DNA from 3 places in the Shewanella spartinae genome. Region 2 is predicted to be linked to each of the others. Evidence: predicted binding sites of a transcription regulator. Region 2 holds the regulator's gene; each other region holds the start of a gene.
The links. The regulator sigma-54, encoded in region 2, starts transcription at its own class of promoters, with help from an activator protein. The targets are predictions, from matches to a motif close to GTTGGCACGNNNNTNGNNT.

Region 1: the regulator sigma-54 is predicted to act here: its motif matches at 1,584-1,602, upstream of flgB (flagellar basal body rod protein FlgB).
Region 3: the regulator sigma-54 is predicted to act here: its motif matches at 1,258-1,276, upstream of K0I31_RS00150 (TorF family putative porin).

Annotation. Positions count from the first base shown of each region.
Region 1 is NZ_CP080418.1:1,539,605-1,542,716, reverse strand. Features, by position in the region: gene flgD (flagellar hook assembly protein FlgD) at 1-720, opposite strand, end outside; gene flgC (flagellar basal body rod protein FlgC) at 731-1,150, opposite strand; gene flgB (flagellar basal body rod protein FlgB) at 1,153-1,551, opposite strand; gene K0I31_RS06820 (CheR family methyltransferase) at 1,740-2,579, opposite strand; gene K0I31_RS06815 (chemotaxis protein CheV) at 2,717-3,112, opposite strand, start outside.
Region 2 is NZ_CP080418.1:3,959,516-3,962,627, forward strand. Features, by position in the region: gene lptB (LPS export ABC transporter ATP-binding protein) at 1-651, shown strand, start outside; gene K0I31_RS17115 (RNA polymerase factor sigma-54) at 786-2,273, shown strand; gene hpf (ribosome hibernation promoting factor) at 2,304-2,591, shown strand; gene ptsN (PTS IIA-like nitrogen regulatory protein PtsN) at 2,594-3,037, shown strand; gene rapZ (RNase adapter RapZ) at 3,034-3,112, shown strand, end outside.
Region 3 is NZ_CP080418.1:31,236-34,347, reverse strand. Features, by position in the region: gene K0I31_RS00155 (efflux RND transporter periplasmic adaptor subunit) at 1-1,122, opposite strand, end outside; gene K0I31_RS00150 (TorF family putative porin) at 1,547-2,302, shown strand; gene K0I31_RS00145 (DNA-3-methyladenine glycosylase I) at 2,501-3,112, opposite strand, start outside.

The sequences.
Region 1 (3,112 bases), 2.2 Mb from region 2:
AATTGCGCCGGTACTTGCCGTTCCCAGCGAAACACTCGTCACGTGAGCGTAGGTCGATACGGCTAAATCTTCACTCTTACCATCTACCTTGCCCGATGCCTTAATGGAATAGTTACCACTGGCAACGGGTTCCCCATCCTTATCCAGTCCATCCCAGGAGACATCTATATTGCCGCCATCGCTACCATCGACGGTGAAGGTCTTCACCAGCTGCCCCTTCTCGTCTTCGATACGCACGGTTATCGACTCGATAGGCTCTGGGGTACTGATCACCCCTTTAAGCACGGGATCTTCAGCCGAAATATGACCGGTATCCGATGGGATCAACACCTTCTGCCCCACCAGACCTGACGCCTGCAGCGCCTGGCTCGAGGTCATCACGGTGTTGAGGTTAACTATCTCCTCGTTAAGCTTGGTGATGCCATCTACGGTGGAGAAAGACGCCATCTGGGCGATCATCTGATCGTTGTCCACCGGCTTAAAAGGATCCTGCATCGACAGCTGCTGACTGAGCAGAGAGAAGAAATCCTCCTGGGTCAGCTCCTGACTCTTGGCCTCAGGGATCGAGGACTCCTCTTGCAGACGCATGCTGTCGAGAAACGGATTTCCCGTAGTCTGTGTGGTTGCCTGACTGCTCGACGCCTGAGGCGTCACCGACTTGGCGCTCTGGGTCGAACTGGTTTGCGCAACCTGAGTATTTAACGGATTAACTAGGCTCACGACTTACCCCCTAGGAATTGCCAATGCGCAAGGTTTGCTGAAGCATAGATTTTGCCGCGTCGGCAACCTGTACGTTCATCTGGTAGGAACGAGAGGCCGAGATCATGTTGGCCATCTCCTCCATCACATTGACATTTGGCTTATAAATAAACCCATCGGCATCCGCTAACGGATGATCGGGTGAATACTCTTTCTGTAACGGCTTATCGCTCTCGACAATACCGGCCACCTTGACCGCCTGACTGGTATTCTGCTGATGACTGGCCTTGGCTAGCTCGGCCTCGAAAACCGGGTGACGGGCGCGATAGGTCTTATCCACACTGCTGGAGACTGAATCGGCATTAGCGATGTTACTGGCAGTGGTATTTAGCCTGACCGACTGGGCCGACATGCCAGAGCCTGCCACATTGAAGATATTAAAAAGGCTCATGATTACGTTCCTTTAAGGGCTTTTTTCAGGCCGGAAAACTTACCGTCAAGAAAACCTAACGACATCTGATACTCGAGCGCATTCTGCATAAACTCTGACTGCTCCTGCTGAATATCCACAGTATTGCCATCACCTGTATCGGGCTGATTGGGCACCCGATAGCTAATGTGTTGCTGGGAAAGCGCCGCCAAATCGAAGTGCTTCTCGTTGCTACGGCTCATCGCAAGCCCGCTTTGGGCCGTGCGCGCCGCCTGCAGCGCCTTATCAAAATCCAGGTCTTTCGCCTTGTAATGGGGCGTATCGGCATTGGCGATATTTGACGAGATCACCTCGGCACGCGCCGAACGTATCCCCAAGGTATACTGATGTATCCCCAATGCCTTATCGAAACTAATCGCCATAAAATTGCCTCCACACACGAATACCGTAAACAAAGCAATACTTGTGCCAATAAAATCAGTTCTAGGTAACTTGCTCAGGCAAAGCAGATATAGAAATGGCAAGCATAAAAAATGCCAGCGATTGCTGGCATTTGAAACTTGATTGCGAACTCAGAGGGTTAGCCCCTTGAAGGGCTAGGTTTGCGACCTTAGGTCCGCTTCTGGTAATAGATTCCAGGGTTACACCTCACCATATCAAACTCGTCGGTCAGGCCGGCAATCGACTCCGAGGCCCCCAGAAACAGTATCCCCTTGGGATTGAGGGCGGCAGCAAATTGCCGCAATATCTTGGCCTTTGCCTCTGGGGCAAAATAGATCAGCACGTTGCGGCAAAAGATGATGTCAAACTTGCCGAGCAAGGTGTAACTCTCGAGCAGATTGTGCGCCCTGAAATTCACCAAACGCTTGACGTTGGCCTTCACCACCATGGAGCCAGTCCCCGTGGGTTCAAAAAACTGACGTTTACGCTCCTCGGACAGACCTCGCCCCAAGGCGAGGTTGTCATATTCGGCCGCCTTACAGCGCTCTAACATTGAGGGGGAGAGATCCGTTGCCAGAATCGTCGCACTGCCGGGCAAGGCGCCAGGCTTGCGCTGCTGATATTCCAAGATGGTCATGGCTAGCGAATAGGGTTCCTGCCCCGACGAACAGGCGGCCGACCAGATCTTCAGCGGCCGTCCTAGGCGGGCATATTCGGGTAACAGGTTATTGCCTAACAACTCGAAGGGATAGCGATCGCGAAACCACAAGGTTTCGTTGGTGGTCATGGCGTCGATCACCTCGGCACGAAGTTGCCGCTCGGTGGGCTTCATCGAATGTTTAACCACTTCAGATAATGAGGGAAGGTTATATTTCCCCATCAGAGGCGCGAGTCGACTACGAACCAAATATTGCTTATTGTCGCCCAACACAATACCGCTGTGTTGTTCCAGAAATAATTTAAATTGGTTGTACTCGGCTTCGGCAAGTGATTTATTCGGCACCTTGATATCCCAATATCAAAAAAGAAAACAGGCTACAACATACACTATAGCAAGCGTTACAGAGGTCAGCGTTATACATTAGCTAACTCACTGATACAAGCCTAAACTTACCAAATTTAGGCTCAGGCCCAACTTAGTACAAATTACAAACTAAGATGCTTATTCACCGCCGCCGCTAATTCATCAGGATTAAATTTCGCGATAAAGTCATTAGCGCCCACCTTCTCCACCATGGCCTGGTTAAATACGCCACTGAGCGAGGTATGCAACACTACCTTAATATCTTTCAATTTAGGATTGTCGCGGATCTCTGCCGTCAGGGTATAACCATCCATCTCAGGCATCTCGATATCGGAAATGATCAGCGGGATCTCATGGGCCACGTTATCCATCTCGGCGGCGACGCTCACCAGCTTATCTAAGGCCTCGCGGCCATCTTTGGCGGTATCTATCTGCAGGCTCAAAGATTCCAGGGCACGAATGATCTGCTTACGCGCCACGGCCGAATCGTCGATCACCATGATGTGATAGTGACGCTC
Region 2 (3,112 bases):
GTAAAGACCGGGCAGATCGTCGGCCTGCTGGGGCCAAACGGCGCCGGCAAGACCACCACCTTTTACATGGTCGTCGGCCTGGTACAGAGCGACAAGGGCCGCATCTTCATCGACGATGACGACCTGACGCTAGACCCCATGCACCTGCGCGCCCGCAAAGGCATAGGCTACCTGCCCCAGGAAGCCAGTATCTTCCGTAAGCTCTCGGTGCGGGACAACATCATGGCCGTGCTCCAGACCCGCAGCGATCTTAATAACGATGGCCGCGAAGAGGAGCTGGAACACCTGCTGGAAGAGTTTCACATCACCCATATCCGTGACAGCCACGGCATGGCGCTCTCGGGCGGTGAACGTCGCCGGGTGGAGATCGCCAGGGCGCTTGCCGCCAACCCTAAGTTTATTCTTCTCGACGAGCCGTTCGCCGGGGTCGATCCCATCTCGGTTATCGACATCAAGAAGATCATCGAGCAGCTCAAGAATCGCGGCCTGGGGGTGTTGATCACCGACCATAACGTGCGCGAAACATTAGACGTCTGTGAGAAAGCCTATATCGTCAGCCATGGTAATCTAATCGCCGAGGGCACACCCGCCGAAATCTTAGACAACCAGCAAGTACGAGCAGTGTACTTAGGTGAACAATTCAAGCTATAGTTAATCTTATAATGGGGCCACAGAGGAAAAACCACGCGTTAATTGTGGCCTTAGGCACTATCCGATATATTTGTCCGGCACATATAGCCAGAGCTTTCTCATTTTATAATTAGAAACAAGGGAATAGCAGTACGATGAAAGCGTCACTTCAGCTCAAAATGGGTCAGCATCTCACCATGACGCCCCAGCTACAACAGGCCATACGTCTGTTGCAGTTGTCGTCATTAGAGTTGCAGCAGGAGATCCAGCAAGCATTAGAATCCAACCCGCTACTGGAGTTGGATGAAGAGCAGGAGAGCGCCAGCATCGAGCTGCAAGACGATAGCGTCGGCGACAGCTTCGACAACAAGTACGACGACAAGATAGAGCTGGATTCGAGCCAGGATAACTCAGGGGTCGAGACCTCAGACGCCCTGACTCAAGACTCAATGCCAGACGAGCTGCCGGTGGATACCACCTGGGATGAGGTCTACACTGCCTCGCCAAACTCAAGCTCGGGCGCCATGCGCGACGACGACATGCCTTTTCAGGGCGAGACCAGCGAAGGTCTTTACGAACACCTGGAATGGCAGAAGAACCTGACCCCTTTTTCCGATAACGATCTGGCCATCGCCACCGCCATCATCGACGCCATCGACGAACGCGGTTACCTCACCCAGACCTGTGAAGATATTCTCGAGGCCATGGGCGACCCTGAGATCGAACTCGACGAGGTAGAGGCGGTGCTCAAACGGGTACAACACTTCGACCCTATTGGTGTGGCCGCCCGTGATCTCAGCGAATGTCTGACCATTCAGCTGGCCCAATACAGCGACGATACCCCACACATCGCTAACGCCCGTATGCTGATCAAGGAGCACCTGGATCTCATCGCCGGACGCGACTTCCGTCTGCTGATGCGCAAGACCAAGCTCAAGGAAGATGAGCTGAGGGATGCCATCGCCCTGATACAGACCCTGAATCCCCGTCCCGGCCTCGCCATCACCGCCAGCCGCGACGAGTACGTGATCCCGGATGTGACCGTCACCAAGAAGAAGGGACGCTGGGTGGTCGAGCTTAACCCAGACAGCATGCCCAAGATCAACGTCAATCAGCAGTATGCCGCCATGGCCCGCAGCACTAAGAGTCAGGCGGATGGCCAGTTTATTCGCGGCCACCTGCAGGAAGCCAAATGGTTCCTCAAGAGCCTGGAGAGTCGCAACGAGACCCTGCTCAAGGTGACCAACTGTATCGTCGACTTCCAGCAAGGCTTCTTCGAATTTGGCGAAGAGGCAATGAAGCCCATGGTACTGAACGACATCGCCGAGGCGGTGGAGATGCATGAATCCACCATCTCGCGTGTGACCACGCAAAAATATATGCATACCCCGAGAGGGATCTTCGAGCTTAAATACTTCTTCTCCAGTCACGTCGGTACCGACGATGGCGGAGAGTGCTCTTCTACAGCAATACGTGCCTTCATCAAGAAGCTGGTTGCTGCGGAAAACCAGAAAAAGCCATTGAGCGACAGCAAGATGGCTCAACTCTTGGCCGAACAGGGGATTAAGGTGGCTAGACGCACCATTGCCAAGTATCGCGAGGCAATGCTTATACCGCCCTCGAATCAGCGCAAGAGCTTATAAAACAAACCTGGAAACTGGAGGACTATCTTTATGCAAATAAACCTGACTGGGCACCATATCGAGATCACCCAATCTCTACGAAGCTACATCGAAGAGAAATTCACAAAGCTTGAACGTCATTTCGATCAGATCAATAATGTGCACGTTGTATTAAATGTCGAAAAGTTGCAACAGAAGGTTGAGGCAAAGTTACATCTCCGTGGCGGAGAAGTGTTCGCAACATCCGAACATGCGGACATGTATGCCGCGATAGACTCCCTGATTGACAAACTCGATCGTCAGGTCATTAAACACAAAGAGAAGCTTACTAAACATTAACGATGGAACTGAGTACCATCCTGCGGCCGGAGTGCACCACCTGCGCCACTCCGGGCAGTAAGAAAAAGGTACTGGAGCTTATCAGCGACTTAGCCGCTGTCCAGTACCCCACCCTCTCCTCTCAAGAAATATTTGAAAGCCTTCTGGCTCGAGAGAAAATGGGCAGCACAGGTATAGGCAATGGTATCGCGATTCCTCACGGACGGCTGACTAACATAGATCAACCCGTGGCCGTACTGGTGAAATGTGCTGAACCAATCGCATTCGATGCCATTGACAATCAGCCCGTCGATATCCTTTTTGCGTTATTGGTGCCCGCAGATCAATGCGAGCAACATCTTAGCACCCTGGCCGCTATGGCCGAGAAGCTCAATGATAAGGCGATCATGAAGCAGCTAAGAAAGACCCAAGATGAATCCGAACTCTATCAGGTGATCACCCAATGAAATTGGTTTTGGTATCCGGACGCTCAGGATCGGGAAAATCCGTCGCACTCAGGGTCCTAGAAGATCTAGGCTACT
Region 3 (3,112 bases), 690 kb from region 2:
TGGTTTACCCACCACAGGGGCGCCCGGACGTATCTTCTGTAATCCCTCGACAATCAGCTGATCGCCAGCCTTCAAGCCGCTGGTGATGCGCCACTGATGATCGATCACCTCGGCAGTCGTCACGACTCTTGGCTCGACCTTGCTCTCGGCACCTATCACCATGGCAACGGCCTGACCCTTGGTATTACGGGTAACAGCCTTCTGCGGCACCAGAATCGCCTTAGGATCTGTACCCGCGTTCAATACGGCGCGCACATACATGCCAGGTAGCAAGACACCATCCGGGTTAGGGAATTCGGCCCTTAGGGTTACTGAACCCGTGTTCTCATCGACACTCACCTCGGCGAATCTGAGCGAGCCCATGTGCTCGTATGCCGTGCCATCTTCCAGGATCAGACGCACATCGGCATTGTCTGCCGCCTGCAGCTGTCCCTGCTTAAGCTTGGCCTTGAGGCGTAGCAGCTGAGCGCTAGATTGGGCGATATCGACGTTGATAGGATCCAGCTGTTGAATCGTCGCCAGTGCGGCGCTCTGATTCGCTGTCACCAGGGCACCGGCAGTCACGGAAGACTTACCGATACGGCCTGAGATAGGCGCCTTCACCTGAGTGTATTCCAGGTTGATCTTAGCCGTGTTAATCGCCGCCTTGGCCACGGTCACGTTAGCCAACGCCTCTTTGTAGAGGGCATCTGCCTCGTCGAAATCTTGTTGGCTAATGGCATCAGTCTTGATCAAGGCTTTATATCTGGCCGCCTTGGCCTTGGCAGACACCAGGCTGGCATTGGCACGGGCCAGATCGGCTTCGGCACTGACCAGCGCCGCCTTATAGGTCGACGAATCGATCTGATAGAGAGATTGGCCTTCGGTTACCTCACCACCCTCGACGAAGCCGCGTTCGGTGATGATACCCGACACCTGAGGACGCACCTCGGCCTCAAGATATGCCTTGCTGCGACCCGGTAGCTCAACCTGAATAGCCTGGGGCTGCTCGACAACCTGAACCACCCCAACCTCCATGCTTCTTGGGGCTGCTGCCGAATGACCTTGGTTCTCGTCCTGGCCACAACCTGTTATCCATAACGCCACACTAACTAACGAGGCAATTTTTACTATTTGCCGCATGAGAACTCCTAATCAAAGCCGCAACAAAAAACACCCATGCACGGGTAAGGCGCTATGGGGTATCTTGAGGAAGCAAAATTAAAAAAAGATTTAGAAACTATTTATCTCACACCTAGCCAAGGTCAACAAGAAGATGTGGGCAGAGATATTGTAAGTTAATGCAAATTTTTATTTTTAATCATGTTTTCTTGTTAAAAAACAGTTAAAAATTGCGTGTTTTCACCCTGTTTTAGCGTTTTTTGTGTCTAAAATGTGATCGCTGTCATCCAGGCATGATGAAAACTAACACCATATGAAACATGGGGTTAATTCAGACCTATTCATAATTGTTCACATCTTTATTTGATCAGTTCATTTGTGCCGATAAGGCCATTCACATCTTGCGCCTATAGTCGCCTCATCAGCCAAACAACAGCTAGATGAGATGAAGATGATGAAGACCTTAACCCAGTTAAAATGCTCGATACTCCTTGGCAGCCTGTTAGCCGCAAGCGGCGTCATGGCCGAAGCGCAAGACACCCAAGTCTTAGGCGGCAATATCACAGGCAAGCTGACCTTTGCCTCAGATTATGTCTTTCGTGGTGAGTCAGAAACCATGGATGGCGACGTCCCCGTCGTGCAAGGCACGCTGGGATGGGGAAATGATCAAGGCTGGTACGGCGGTGTGTATGCCTCCAACATCAAGTTTGCCGATCCAAATCTTGAAATCGTTACTGCACCCTACATAGGTAAGGCGGGCACCTTCGGCGATTCTGGTATCACCTATGATGTCATGCTGTTCTCCTACCTCTACCCGGGCGCCTCATACTCTAACTACACAGAGTTATGGCTCAAGGTAGGTAAGCAGTTCGGCCGCACTAACCTACAACTGGAAGTGACCCCGACGGTCGATGACTGGTTCGGTGTCGATGGCTGGCAAGGCGTGAACTACGCCATCCATCCAAGCTACCAGTTCGACAATGGCATTAACCTGTCTGCCAGCGTCGGCTATCAGGATCTGGATGGTAACGGCGCCGAAGGCTGGGGCCACTGGAACCTGGGTGTCAGCAAAACCTTCGCCGGCCTGAGTTTCGATCTCAGATACCACGGCAGCACAGTGGATGAGAGCCACAAGGTGTACGGTACACAAACTAAGATTTTTGATGACCGAGTCGTTATCGGCGTCAGCAAGAGTTTTTAAGCACAGCAGTTTCCAATCTCTGCACGTCTTTGCCAGCCCTCGGGCTGGCTTTTTTGTATAGGGATATACTTATCCCCGGTGCTCAGGGATGAGCATAGAGGGGATTTATACATGGCCAAAAATGTTCCCGACATTTTTTGGCATTTCCCCCATCCATGGGGCCAGAATACTTATCCTAGGTTTTTTGACGGAGCTAGGTTATATCCGGTTATCACCCACGCCACAGGCGAGGATACGGCTGATCTCCGCCAGAGACCGGCCCGACTGCCCCTGCCATTCATTGAACACCTCCTGCACCTGGGTCAAACCACGTTTAGAAGTAAAACCGGCATCGATCAGTTTGTGAGCCTGAAAATATCCCTTGATATCTTCGGTCAGCAGAAAGGTATCTTTGCCTATGGTGCGCAGAAAATAGGGGCCGGTATTGCCACCCAGTCGGCAGCCCAGGCGTTTCAGCTCGGCCCAGAGTCCCACGGTATTATCGCTGGGCCACCGAGCGATAAACTTGGCAAAGCTGCCGTGAGCGAGCTTAAAATCATGCACCATCAGGGCATTGTCATAAATCGCCATGGTCTTCTTCAGGTGGCGGATCAACTCGGGGTCGCTGGCACGCTGCTGGATCTGCTCAGGCGATAGCATCAAGATCTTGTGGGGCTCGAAGTTGAAGAAGGCCGCCTCGTAAGCCGGCCACTTATTGTCGACGATGCGCCATACAAATCCCGATTGAAACACCTTCTTACTCAGCTCTGACAGCAACTCGGCATCCTTATACTCGGCAATCAGATCCTGAGATAACACCTCAGGCAAGCG